DNA from 4 places in the Zhihengliuella alba genome. Region 1 is predicted to be linked to each of the others. Evidence: riboswitches for the same ligand, from Rfam matches in the RefSeq annotation. Region 1 holds a riboswitch; each other region holds the start of a gene.
What was found. A riboswitch is a leader RNA that binds a small molecule or an ion and turns the genes downstream of it on or off. The one in region 1 is predicted to bind S-adenosylmethionine.
Positions count from the first base shown of each region.

Region 2: it holds a riboswitch for S-adenosylmethionine, as region 1 does, so the genes downstream of both, ABD784_RS12525 (methylenetetrahydrofolate reductase) here and ABD784_RS11790 (acyl-CoA dehydrogenase family protein) in region 1, are expected to answer to the same signal.
Region 3: it holds a riboswitch for S-adenosylmethionine, as region 1 does, so the genes downstream of both, ABD784_RS10325 (flavin reductase family protein) here and ABD784_RS11790 (acyl-CoA dehydrogenase family protein) in region 1, are expected to answer to the same signal.
Region 4: it holds a riboswitch for S-adenosylmethionine, as region 1 does, so the genes downstream of both, ABD784_RS05450 (hypothetical protein) here and ABD784_RS11790 (acyl-CoA dehydrogenase family protein) in region 1, are expected to answer to the same signal.

Region 1 covers NZ_BAABCJ010000006.1:57,608-59,795, forward strand. Annotated here, with positions in the region: gene ABD784_RS11790 (acyl-CoA dehydrogenase family protein) at 1-1,186, opposite strand, end outside; SAM riboswitch class I at 1,197-1,316, opposite strand; gene ABD784_RS11795 (ABC transporter permease) at 1,389-2,188, opposite strand, start outside.
Region 2 covers NZ_BAABCJ010000006.1:197,191-199,378, reverse strand. Annotated here, with positions in the region: gene metE (5-methyltetrahydropteroyltriglutamate--homocysteine S-methyltransferase) at 1-102, opposite strand, end outside; gene ABD784_RS12525 (methylenetetrahydrofolate reductase) at 179-1,156, opposite strand; SAM riboswitch class I at 1,243-1,357, opposite strand; gene ABD784_RS12520 (sirohydrochlorin chelatase) at 1,592-2,188, shown strand, end outside.
Region 3 covers NZ_BAABCJ010000005.1:155,095-157,282, reverse strand. Annotated here, with positions in the region: gene ABD784_RS10335 (DUF1801 domain-containing protein) at 1-188, shown strand, start outside; gene ABD784_RS10330 (hypothetical protein) at 199-636, shown strand; gene ABD784_RS10325 (flavin reductase family protein) at 652-1,173, opposite strand; SAM riboswitch class IV at 1,225-1,343, opposite strand; gene ABD784_RS10320 (hypothetical protein) at 1,533-1,883, shown strand; gene rplI (50S ribosomal protein L9) at 1,960-2,188, opposite strand, start outside.
Region 4 covers NZ_BAABCJ010000001.1:1,191,585-1,193,772, forward strand. Annotated here, with positions in the region: gene ABD784_RS05445 (siderophore-interacting protein) at 1-596, opposite strand, end outside; SAM riboswitch class IV at 753-891, shown strand; gene ABD784_RS05450 (hypothetical protein) at 904-1,407, shown strand; gene ABD784_RS05455 (acyl-CoA thioesterase) at 1,332-1,763, opposite strand; gene ABD784_RS05460 (App1 family protein) at 1,813-2,188, opposite strand, start outside.

The DNA of each region.
Region 1 (2,188 bases):
CGTAGTCGCCCACGATCCGGGCACGGTAGATGGCCGGGTTGTGGGTGGCGATGGTGCGGGCGTTGCGCCAGTGCCGGTCGAAGTTGCAGCTGGTCGAGGTGGACGAGGCGCCGAGCCCGTCGAACATCTTGGAGGCGGCGGCGAGCACCAGCGGCTGCACGGCCGTGTGGGCGCGATTCGCCGTGAGCTCGCAGACCAGGTGGCGCTCGTCCTCGCTGAGTCCCTCGTCGGCCAGCAGTGCCTCGACCTCTCCGACCGCTGCGAGCACGATCGACTCGGTGGCGAGGACCTGGCCGGAGATCTCGCCGATCAGCTGCAGCACCTGCGGCTCGTCACGCAGCGGCACGCCGGTGCCCGTGGTGAAGTTGCGGGTGCGCGCCTGCACGGCGAGCCGGGCATCGGCCAGGACGGCCCGCGCGATGCCGGCCTGCACCGCGAGCAGCACCAGCTGGAAGACCGTGGACTCGACGTGCTCGAACTGGTCCACGGGCACGATCAGGGTGTCGACCGGGACCGTGTCGAACTCGGTGGACCCGGTGCCGGTGAGCTGCTGGCCGAACCCGTCCCAGTCGTCGTACATCTTCACGCCGCTGTGCTGCGTGGAGACGACGGCGAGGTGGCGGCCCGGGCGCTGCGGGTGGGTGGCGGCCACCACGGTCCAGTCGGCGAAGATCGTGCCGGTGCAGTAGTACTTGGTCCCGGAGACGAAGACGCCGTACGGGGTGGCGCTGATCGCCGTGTTCCAGGTGCCCAGGGCGTTGCCGCCGCGCTCGGTGTAGGCGTTGCCGACGATCTGCCCGGCGACGACGCGGTTGATCCACTTCTCCCGGACGGCGGGGTCCGGGTGCATCTGGATCTGCTCGACGAACGCGATGTGGGCCCGCAGCAGGTGCGCGACCTGCGAGTCCGCCTCGGCGAGCTCGATGAGCAGGCGGAACGTGTCGAGCAGGGAAGCGCCGAAGCCGCCGTGCTCCTGCGGGATGCGCAGGGCGCCGAAGCGGGCCGCGTTGAGCCAGCCGACCTGCTCGATCGGGAGCTGCCGCTCGGCGTCGCGCTGGCGGGCCCCCTCGGCGATACGGGCGAAGACCGGACGGAACACTCCGGCGAGGTAGTCGTAGTGGTCGCCCACCGGTGTCCCGGGCGTGAGCTTGATGAGGTGCCGGGGCTCGCTGGCAACGTCGGTCATGAGAGATCTCCCTCCATCGGTCCTGGCGGTAGCACCTTCCCGTTGCCGCGCGAGCCGGGGTGGGTCGCGTTCGGGTCGGGGGTTGCTGCGGCGTCGTCGAGCCAGATCTCTCAGCCGCTCTGGATGGTTAGTCGTCTACATTGCGCCACAGTCCGACGCATTCTGACAAACAGCGAGCGGCTCACGGCGTCACATTCTGTCCTCAGCTCCGGGTCTGGCTGGCCGAGTAGCGCGTCAGCGCCCAGGCGGCGCCCACCGCCGTGATGACACCGCACCAGAGCAGCGTCTGCCAGCCGTAGGGGCCGGCGTCGGTCCCCATCAGGAGGCTCCGGACGGTCTCGGTGAACCGGGTGAACGGCTGGTACTCCGCCACGGCGCCGAGCCATGCGGGCATGGACTCGGTCGGCACGAAGCCGCTGCTGAGGAAGGGCAGGAAGGCCAGCGGCATCGGCAGGTTGCTGGCGGTCTCGATCGTGTCGGAGATGATCCCGAGAGCCAGGCAGAGCCACGTGATGGCGAACGCGATGAGCGCGACCGCCCCGAGGGCTGCGAGCACGCCCGGCACTCCCCCGGCGGGTCGGAAGCCGAGAAACACGGCGACGGCCCCGACGGCGACGGTGGCGAGCAGTGCCTGCACCACGCTGACGATCGCGTGCGCGGTGAGGATGGCGGCGCGCGGAACGTCCATCGTCGCCAGCCGCGCGGCGATGCCCTGGCGCATGTCCATCGCGATGTAGATGGCGGTGCCGGCTCCCCCGGAGCCGATCGCCATCAGGATGATGCCCGGGACCACGTACTGCAGGTACGCCCCGGTGCCTCCACCGGTGCCGAGCTGCGCTCCGAGCATGCCGCCGAAGACGTAGACGAACATCAGGAGGAAGACCACCGGGAGCCCGATCATCATGACGATCATCGAGGGGTAGCGGACGAGCCGCCGCAGTCCGCGCCCGGTGAGCGTCACGACGTCGGACATGGAGCGGCGCACGTGGTCGGCGGCACCGA
Region 2 (2,188 bases), 140 kb from region 1:
GTCGATGCGGCCGGCCCAGTAGGCCTCGACGGCCTTCTTCAGCTCGCGGTTCGGGCCGATGCGCGGGTAGCCGAGGATGGTGGCGGCGGGGAACGTGGTCATGGCGTGCTCCTTCGTGCGGGAAAGGGTGGTGCGGGAAAGGGATGTCGGTGGTCGGTGGGTGGTTCGGTGGCGGCGGTCAGGCGTTGGCGAGCCGGGCTGCGCCGACGAGCGCGTGCACGTCGCCGTAGTCGGCGCCGTCGCGGGCGTCGGTGATGCCGGCGCCGGTCAGGCCGAGGGCCCGGACCACGTCCAGGGGCCCGCGGGCGTCGTTGAAGGTGTAGAGGTGGAGCCCTGGCGCCCCGGCGTCGAACGCGGCCTGGGCCAGCCCGGCCGCGTGGTCGACGCCGATGCGGTGCCGCTCGGCGTCCGTGGCCGCGTCGGCCAGGCGGGCGCGCAGGCCCTCGTCCGGGGCCAGCCCGGAGAGCTCGCAGAGGCGCAGCAGCCGTCGCTCGTTGTTGACCGGCATGATGCCCGGGACGATCGGGATGGTGACGCCCGCGGTCCGCGCCGCCTCCACCAGCCCGGTGTAGTCGGCGGCGTCGAAGTAGATCTGCGTGATCGCGAAGTTCGCACCGGCGCGCTCCTTGGCGAGCAGCACCTCGACGTCGTGCCGGAAGGAGGGGGACTCCGGGTGGCGCGTCGGGTACGCGGCGACGCCGATCGCGAGCCGTCCGGCGCCGAGCGAGGCCGACCTGCGGTCCTCGACCTCCCGGATCAGCTCCACGAGGTAGCGCGCGAACGGCAGCTCGCCGTAGGCGGCCGGGTGGTCCGGGTCGGTGCCCTCCGGCTGGTCCCCGCGCAGGGCGAGGACGCCGCGGACGCCGAGCGCCACCAGGTGGTTGACCAGCCGGTCCAGCGAGTCGCGGGTCTCGCCCACGCAGGTCAGATGGGCCAGCGGCCGCAGCCGGGTGTGCTCGATCAGGTGGCCGATCAGCTCGATCGAGGCCCGGCGCCGCTCCGGCGTGCCGTTGTAGGTGACGGACACGTAGTCGGGGCCGCTCGCCTCGAGCTCCGCGACGACGTCCACGGCCCGGGCGCGGGCCTCGGCGTTGCGGGGCGGGTAGAGCTCGTAGGACAGCGCCGGGGGCGGCGCTGCGGTGTGGTTCAGGCTCATTCTGTCTCCTCGCATTGACGCGAAGGAGGAACGACGGCGCCGCACCGCAGCCCGGGGTGCCGGGCGGAGGGCGTGGCGTCGATGCGTCTCCATCGCTTCTGGCGGTAGCACCGTTCCGTCGTCGTCCGGCCGGGATGCCGGGGAGGCGGATGGTTGCTGCGGCGTCGTCGATCCAGATCTCTCGGCCGCTCTTGATGGGTGGTGCTCACCATGTAAGGGCCCGGCGCACCGGTCCGGCAAACACGGCCGCCCCGGGCGCTTCACAGTCGGGAATGTGAAAGCCGATGACGCTCGAATCGCAGTTGTGACGCGGAGAACCGGGGCCGAGGGGGACTCCGGCCGTCACAAAGAGCCCGTGTGACGGTTCGTGACCCGGCCCCGCGCCGACCCCACCCGGGTGCGGCCCGGGCCCGGATCGCTCGGTAGGTTGCACCCATGCAGCATCGAGATCCGCACCCGACCGCTCCGAGCCGAGGGCCCCGGGAGGACCCGCGCTGGGAGCCCCCGGCGCCCCACGCTGGCCTCCCGGCGTCCGGCGGGAACGGCCGGGGCGTCGTGCACGTCGTCGCGGTCGCCCACGGCACCGACTCCCCCGAGGGCCGCGGGATGATCGACGGGCTCCGCGCCGGCGTCGAGGACCGGCTGCGCCAGGCGCTCGCGGGCTCCGCCGTCCGGGTGCGGGTCCACGAGGCCTACGTGGACGTGCAGCAGCCGCGGCTGGGCGACGTCCTGGCGGCGCTGCCCGCGGGGGAGACCGCCGTGGTCCTGCCGATGCTCGTCTGCGACGGCGTCCACACCGTCCACGACATCGCCGACGCGGTCGTGCAGCGTCCCAGCACCGGGGCGCTGCCCCCGATCGCCGCCGGCGCCGCCGCCCTCCGGCTGGCGCGGGGGCTGGCCGCCCTGGTCCCCGCCGCCCTGGTCCCCGCCGCCCTGGTCCCCGCCGCCCCCGAGACCGGGCCCGCCGCCTCGGGCTCCCCTCCCACACCGGGCTCCCCTCCCACACCGGACTCCCCGGCCACGCTCGGCTGG
Region 3 (2,188 bases), on a different contig from region 1:
GGCTCTCCCGCCTCGGCAAGCACCGCCGCGGGGTGTCCTGCCTCTACGTGAACAAGCTCGACGACGTCGACCTGGACGTGCTCCGGCAGCTGGTCCAGGAGGGCTACGAGCATGCGGGCGGCGGGCCGGACGGCCCGGCACCGGACCGCCGACCCGACGGCGGCGCCCGCGCCGACGCACGCGCCTAGGATGGACAGCATGTTCTCGCTCGGGCTCCTCGAAGCACTCATCGTCATCGCCGTCCTCGTCGGGATCGTCGGCGCGCTCTGGTACGTCTTCAGCCGGACGACCACCGGGCAGCTCAGCGAGGAAGAGCAGTACATCCAGCGGCTCAACGCCAAATGGGTCCAGCAGCGCGAGGAGCAGCGCCGGGAGGCCGAGCGCGTGCGCCACGAGACGCAGCAGCGGATGCCCACGGCCCAGCGCACCCCCACGGCTCCCGTGGACGACCCCACCGCCCAGGCCGGCGCGGGCGCCGTGCCCGCCACCCGTCCCGCGGGCCAGGCCGACTACGCCGCCGTGGTGAGCCTGGTGCAGCAGGGCAAGGTCGTCGAGGCGATCAGGAAGGTCCGCCGCGACACCGGCGTGGGGCTGGCGGACGCCAAGCGGCTGGTGGACGACATCCAGCACCGCTGAGGGCGGCCGCCCGCGTCAGGCGTAGGCGGGCGCGCCCAGCGTGGCGAAGTCCGAGTCGTGGAAGACGAGGGGCTGGTGGAGCCCCTCGTGGGCCGCGTGCCGGTGGACGCGGAGGATGACCACCGCGTGATCGCCCGCGTCGACCTCCTGGTCGATGCTGCAGTCCAGCCAGAGCGCCGCCTCGTGCAGGAAGAGGGCACCGGCGTCGCTCGACTCGAAGCGCACGCCGGCGAAACGGTCCCCGTCCCGCGCGGCGATCTGCCGGCACACGTCCCGGTGCGTCGCGCCCAGGACGGAGACACCGATGCGCTGCGCGGCGCGGATCCTCGGCCAGGTGCGCGAGCTCTTCTGCACGGCGAACAGGACCAGCGGCGGGTCCAGGGAGACGCCGACCGTGAAGGAGGAGGCGACGATCCCCTGCGGCTCTCCGTCGACGACGGCGCAGAGGGCCGCCAGGCCGGAGGGATGCCGCGCGAACGCCTGCCGCAGCGCGCCCGCGGAGAGATCGGTCGAGAGGTCGGATTCGGGTGCAGTCATGGCCACCGCCTGTGATCATGCGCCCATCCGGCCGGGAGGGGCCGGGCTGCGACGCGGTACTTGCCCACCGGCGTGTTCCGGAAGGCCGAATCATCACCTGGAGCACCCCACTACCGCAATGGGAGGGTTGCCGTTCAACGAGCCAGGGCTTGACGTTGAATCTCTTGATTCGCTCCCCACGCTACGTGCGGGGAAGGATCTGTGACAACGACGGACGCAACATTCCGCAAGCTGGCGACACACGGGACCGGGGCGCGCCGGGCACGGGGCCGCACAGGCGTACCGCCGACGAGGTCCGCGCGCTAGGGTGGCCGCACCGGAGCCGCCCGGCCCGGTGCGAGCGGGGAACTGGAGGCACCATGGCACGGATCCGGCTGTCGACGGCGCACGGACTCTTCGATCTGGCGGCCGGGCTCTGGCCGCTGGTCCACTACCGCAGCTTCGTGGCCGTCACCGGACCCAAGGCGGACCGCTGGCTCGTCCAGACGGTCGCGGGCTTCTCGGTCGCCGTCGGCTACGCCCTGCTGCGCTCGACGCCGAGCGATGAGGGACGCCGCACGGCCCGCCGCCTCGGCATCGGTTCCGCTCTGGCCTATGGGCTGGTGGACCTCTACTACGGGTCGACCGGGCGCATCCGCCGAATCTACCTGGCGGACGCGGCCGTGGAGGCCGGCTGGCTCCTCGCCTGGCTGGCGGCACGACGCCGTTAAAGCGACGAGGCCCCACCCCCGCGAAGGGATGGGGCCTCGTGGCGCTGAAGCACTCGAGCGGCTGCTGCCGCGCGGACTACTTCTTCTTGGCGGCCGGGACGACCTGCAGCGCGATGGTCGCCGAGACGTCCTCGTGCAGGCGCACGGTGGCCTCGAAGTTGCCGGTGGACTTGATGTGCTCCGGCAGTTCGACCTTGCGCTTGTCGATGGAGCCGAGGCCGGCGGCCTCGACGGCCTTCGCGATGTCGTCGACCTTGACGGTGCCGAACAGGCGACCGGACTCGCCGGTCTTCACCTGGACCTTC
Region 4 (2,188 bases), on a different contig from region 1:
AACGGGCCGCCGCGGTGGACCCAACGGACCTCGACGCCCTCCGGCGCCTGCAGCGGGACCTCGTCGGCGGCGTCGACGACCTCCACCCAGACCAGGCCGCGGGCATCCGCCGGCAGCGCGGCCAGCGTCGCCGAGATCGCCGGCAGCGCGGACTCGTCGCCGCCGATCAGGTGCCAGTCCGCGGCGGGGTCCGGGAGGTACATCCCGCCGGGTCCGGCGAAGCACACGACGTCGCCCGGCTGGGCGCGCTCGGCCCACGGCCCGGCGAGGCCCTGGTCGCCGTGGACGACGAAATCGATCTGCAGCGTCTGCGCGTCGTGGTCGACGTCGTGCACGGTGTAGGTGCGCCGGACCGGCATCCGCTCCGGCGGGAGGGCCTTGGCCAGCTCCTCGAGGTTGTACGGCGGGGTCAGCCCGAGCTCGGGATCGGCGAAGAGGAGCTTGACGTACTTGTCGGTGGCCTCCTTGTCCTGGAAGGCCGCGAAGCCCTCCCCGCCGAGCGTGAGCCGGACCATGTGGCCGCCGATCCGCTCGCTGCGCAGGACCTCCAGGACCACCTGGGGCTTGGGTCCGCGGGCTGGACGGGCGTCGGACATCGGTCACTCCTTCGTCGGCGGGCCCGGGGAACTCGACCGGGCCTCAGTTCTTAGGCTCTCCTAACTCGGAATGAATCGCAAACCGTCGCCGGCCCGGGATCGCTCCCGTGCCAGGGCTTGCCCGCGCGCCGAGCGGCCGCTGTAGGATGGGGGCAGCTTCACGAGATGCGGCCAACGACGGGCTCCGACCCGGCCGCGCACCAACCCCATGCTCACAGAGCGCCTCGCGGCGGTCTCACGGGTGGTTCGGATGACGAAGCGGCCCCGCGCAGACGCGCGCGGGCAAGAGCAACGAAAGGGAAACCCCGTGACCGTCGTCTTCGCCGACCGCGGCGCCGTGTGCGCGCACCCCGCCCCCGGCCACGCGCTCAGCACCACCCAGATCGTCTCCGTCCTCGAGGCCGACCGTCGAGAGTGGCTGCCCGCCACGGTGACGAGCGCCGACCGCCGGACGGGGAGGTTCACCGTGCAGCCGGCCTCCGGCGCCCCGTTCGAGGCGCACCACCACGACGCCGCCGCGGTGGCCCGGTTCCTGCCGCTCGGCCGGGGCTGCCTCTGGAACGCCGACCTCGGCGTCCTGATCGGCCCGGAGATCGCGGTCCGCGCGCGGGGGCTGCACCGGGAGATCGTCCGGCGGGCCCTGAGCCTGGCCGCGGCGCCCCTCGACGCATGCCACGCAGCACCCGGCGCAGCACTCGGCGCCGGGGTGGAGAAGTCCGGGCCGCCGCCGGAGGACTATCCGACGGCGGGCGGTCCCACGAAGGCCGCGAGCGCGGACCGGTGCTCCCCGGGCAGTCTCATCAGCCGCTGATCGGCGGTGGAGAAGAACGCCAGCGTGGTCAGCGCGCGCACGCAGACGGTCCCGTCCACGGCGTCACGGAACTCGTAGCTGACGTCGAAGCTGGCGGCCTTGGGACTGGAGATCCACACGTCCACCTCCGCCGGGACGTTGCGGTACTCCAGCGGCCGCGTGTAGCGCACGCGGTGCTCCACGACGAGGACCTGCGTCCCCTCGGGGACGTTGGCGAAGAGGTCCACCCGGGGCTGGCTGACGGGCCTGCCGGTCCCGCCCGGGACGCCGAAGGCCGCGATGCGGGCCTCCTCCATCATCCGGACGATGTTGACGTTGTTGATGTGCCCGTAGGCGTCCATGTCGGCCCAGCGCATCGGCACGCGGACCGGGACGCGGCCGCCGGCGGGCGGGGAGGCCGCCTCGCTACTCACCCTCGGCCTCCTCGAGGAGGCCGAGGTCGCGGAGCTGCTTGGCGATGGTGGCCCCGTCCGGCCCGTACACCCACGGGACCCCGGGGGTGGCGTGGACGGTGTGGAAGGAGCGGCCCCCGGCGAGCACGGCCTCCGACGGGGTGAGCTGGCGGATGACGATCGCGCGGACGTGGCCGGGGTGGCGGCTGGCGAACTCCGCGTAGATCTCCGGGTCGTGCTGGCCGTCGTCGCCGATGAGCAGCCATTTCACGTGCGGGAACTCGCGGGCCAGGCGGCGGAGCTCGTCCACCTTGTGCTGCAGGCCGGACCGGAACCACCGGCCCTCGGTGGGCCCCCAGTCGGTGAGCAGCAGCGGCCCGGTCGGGTAG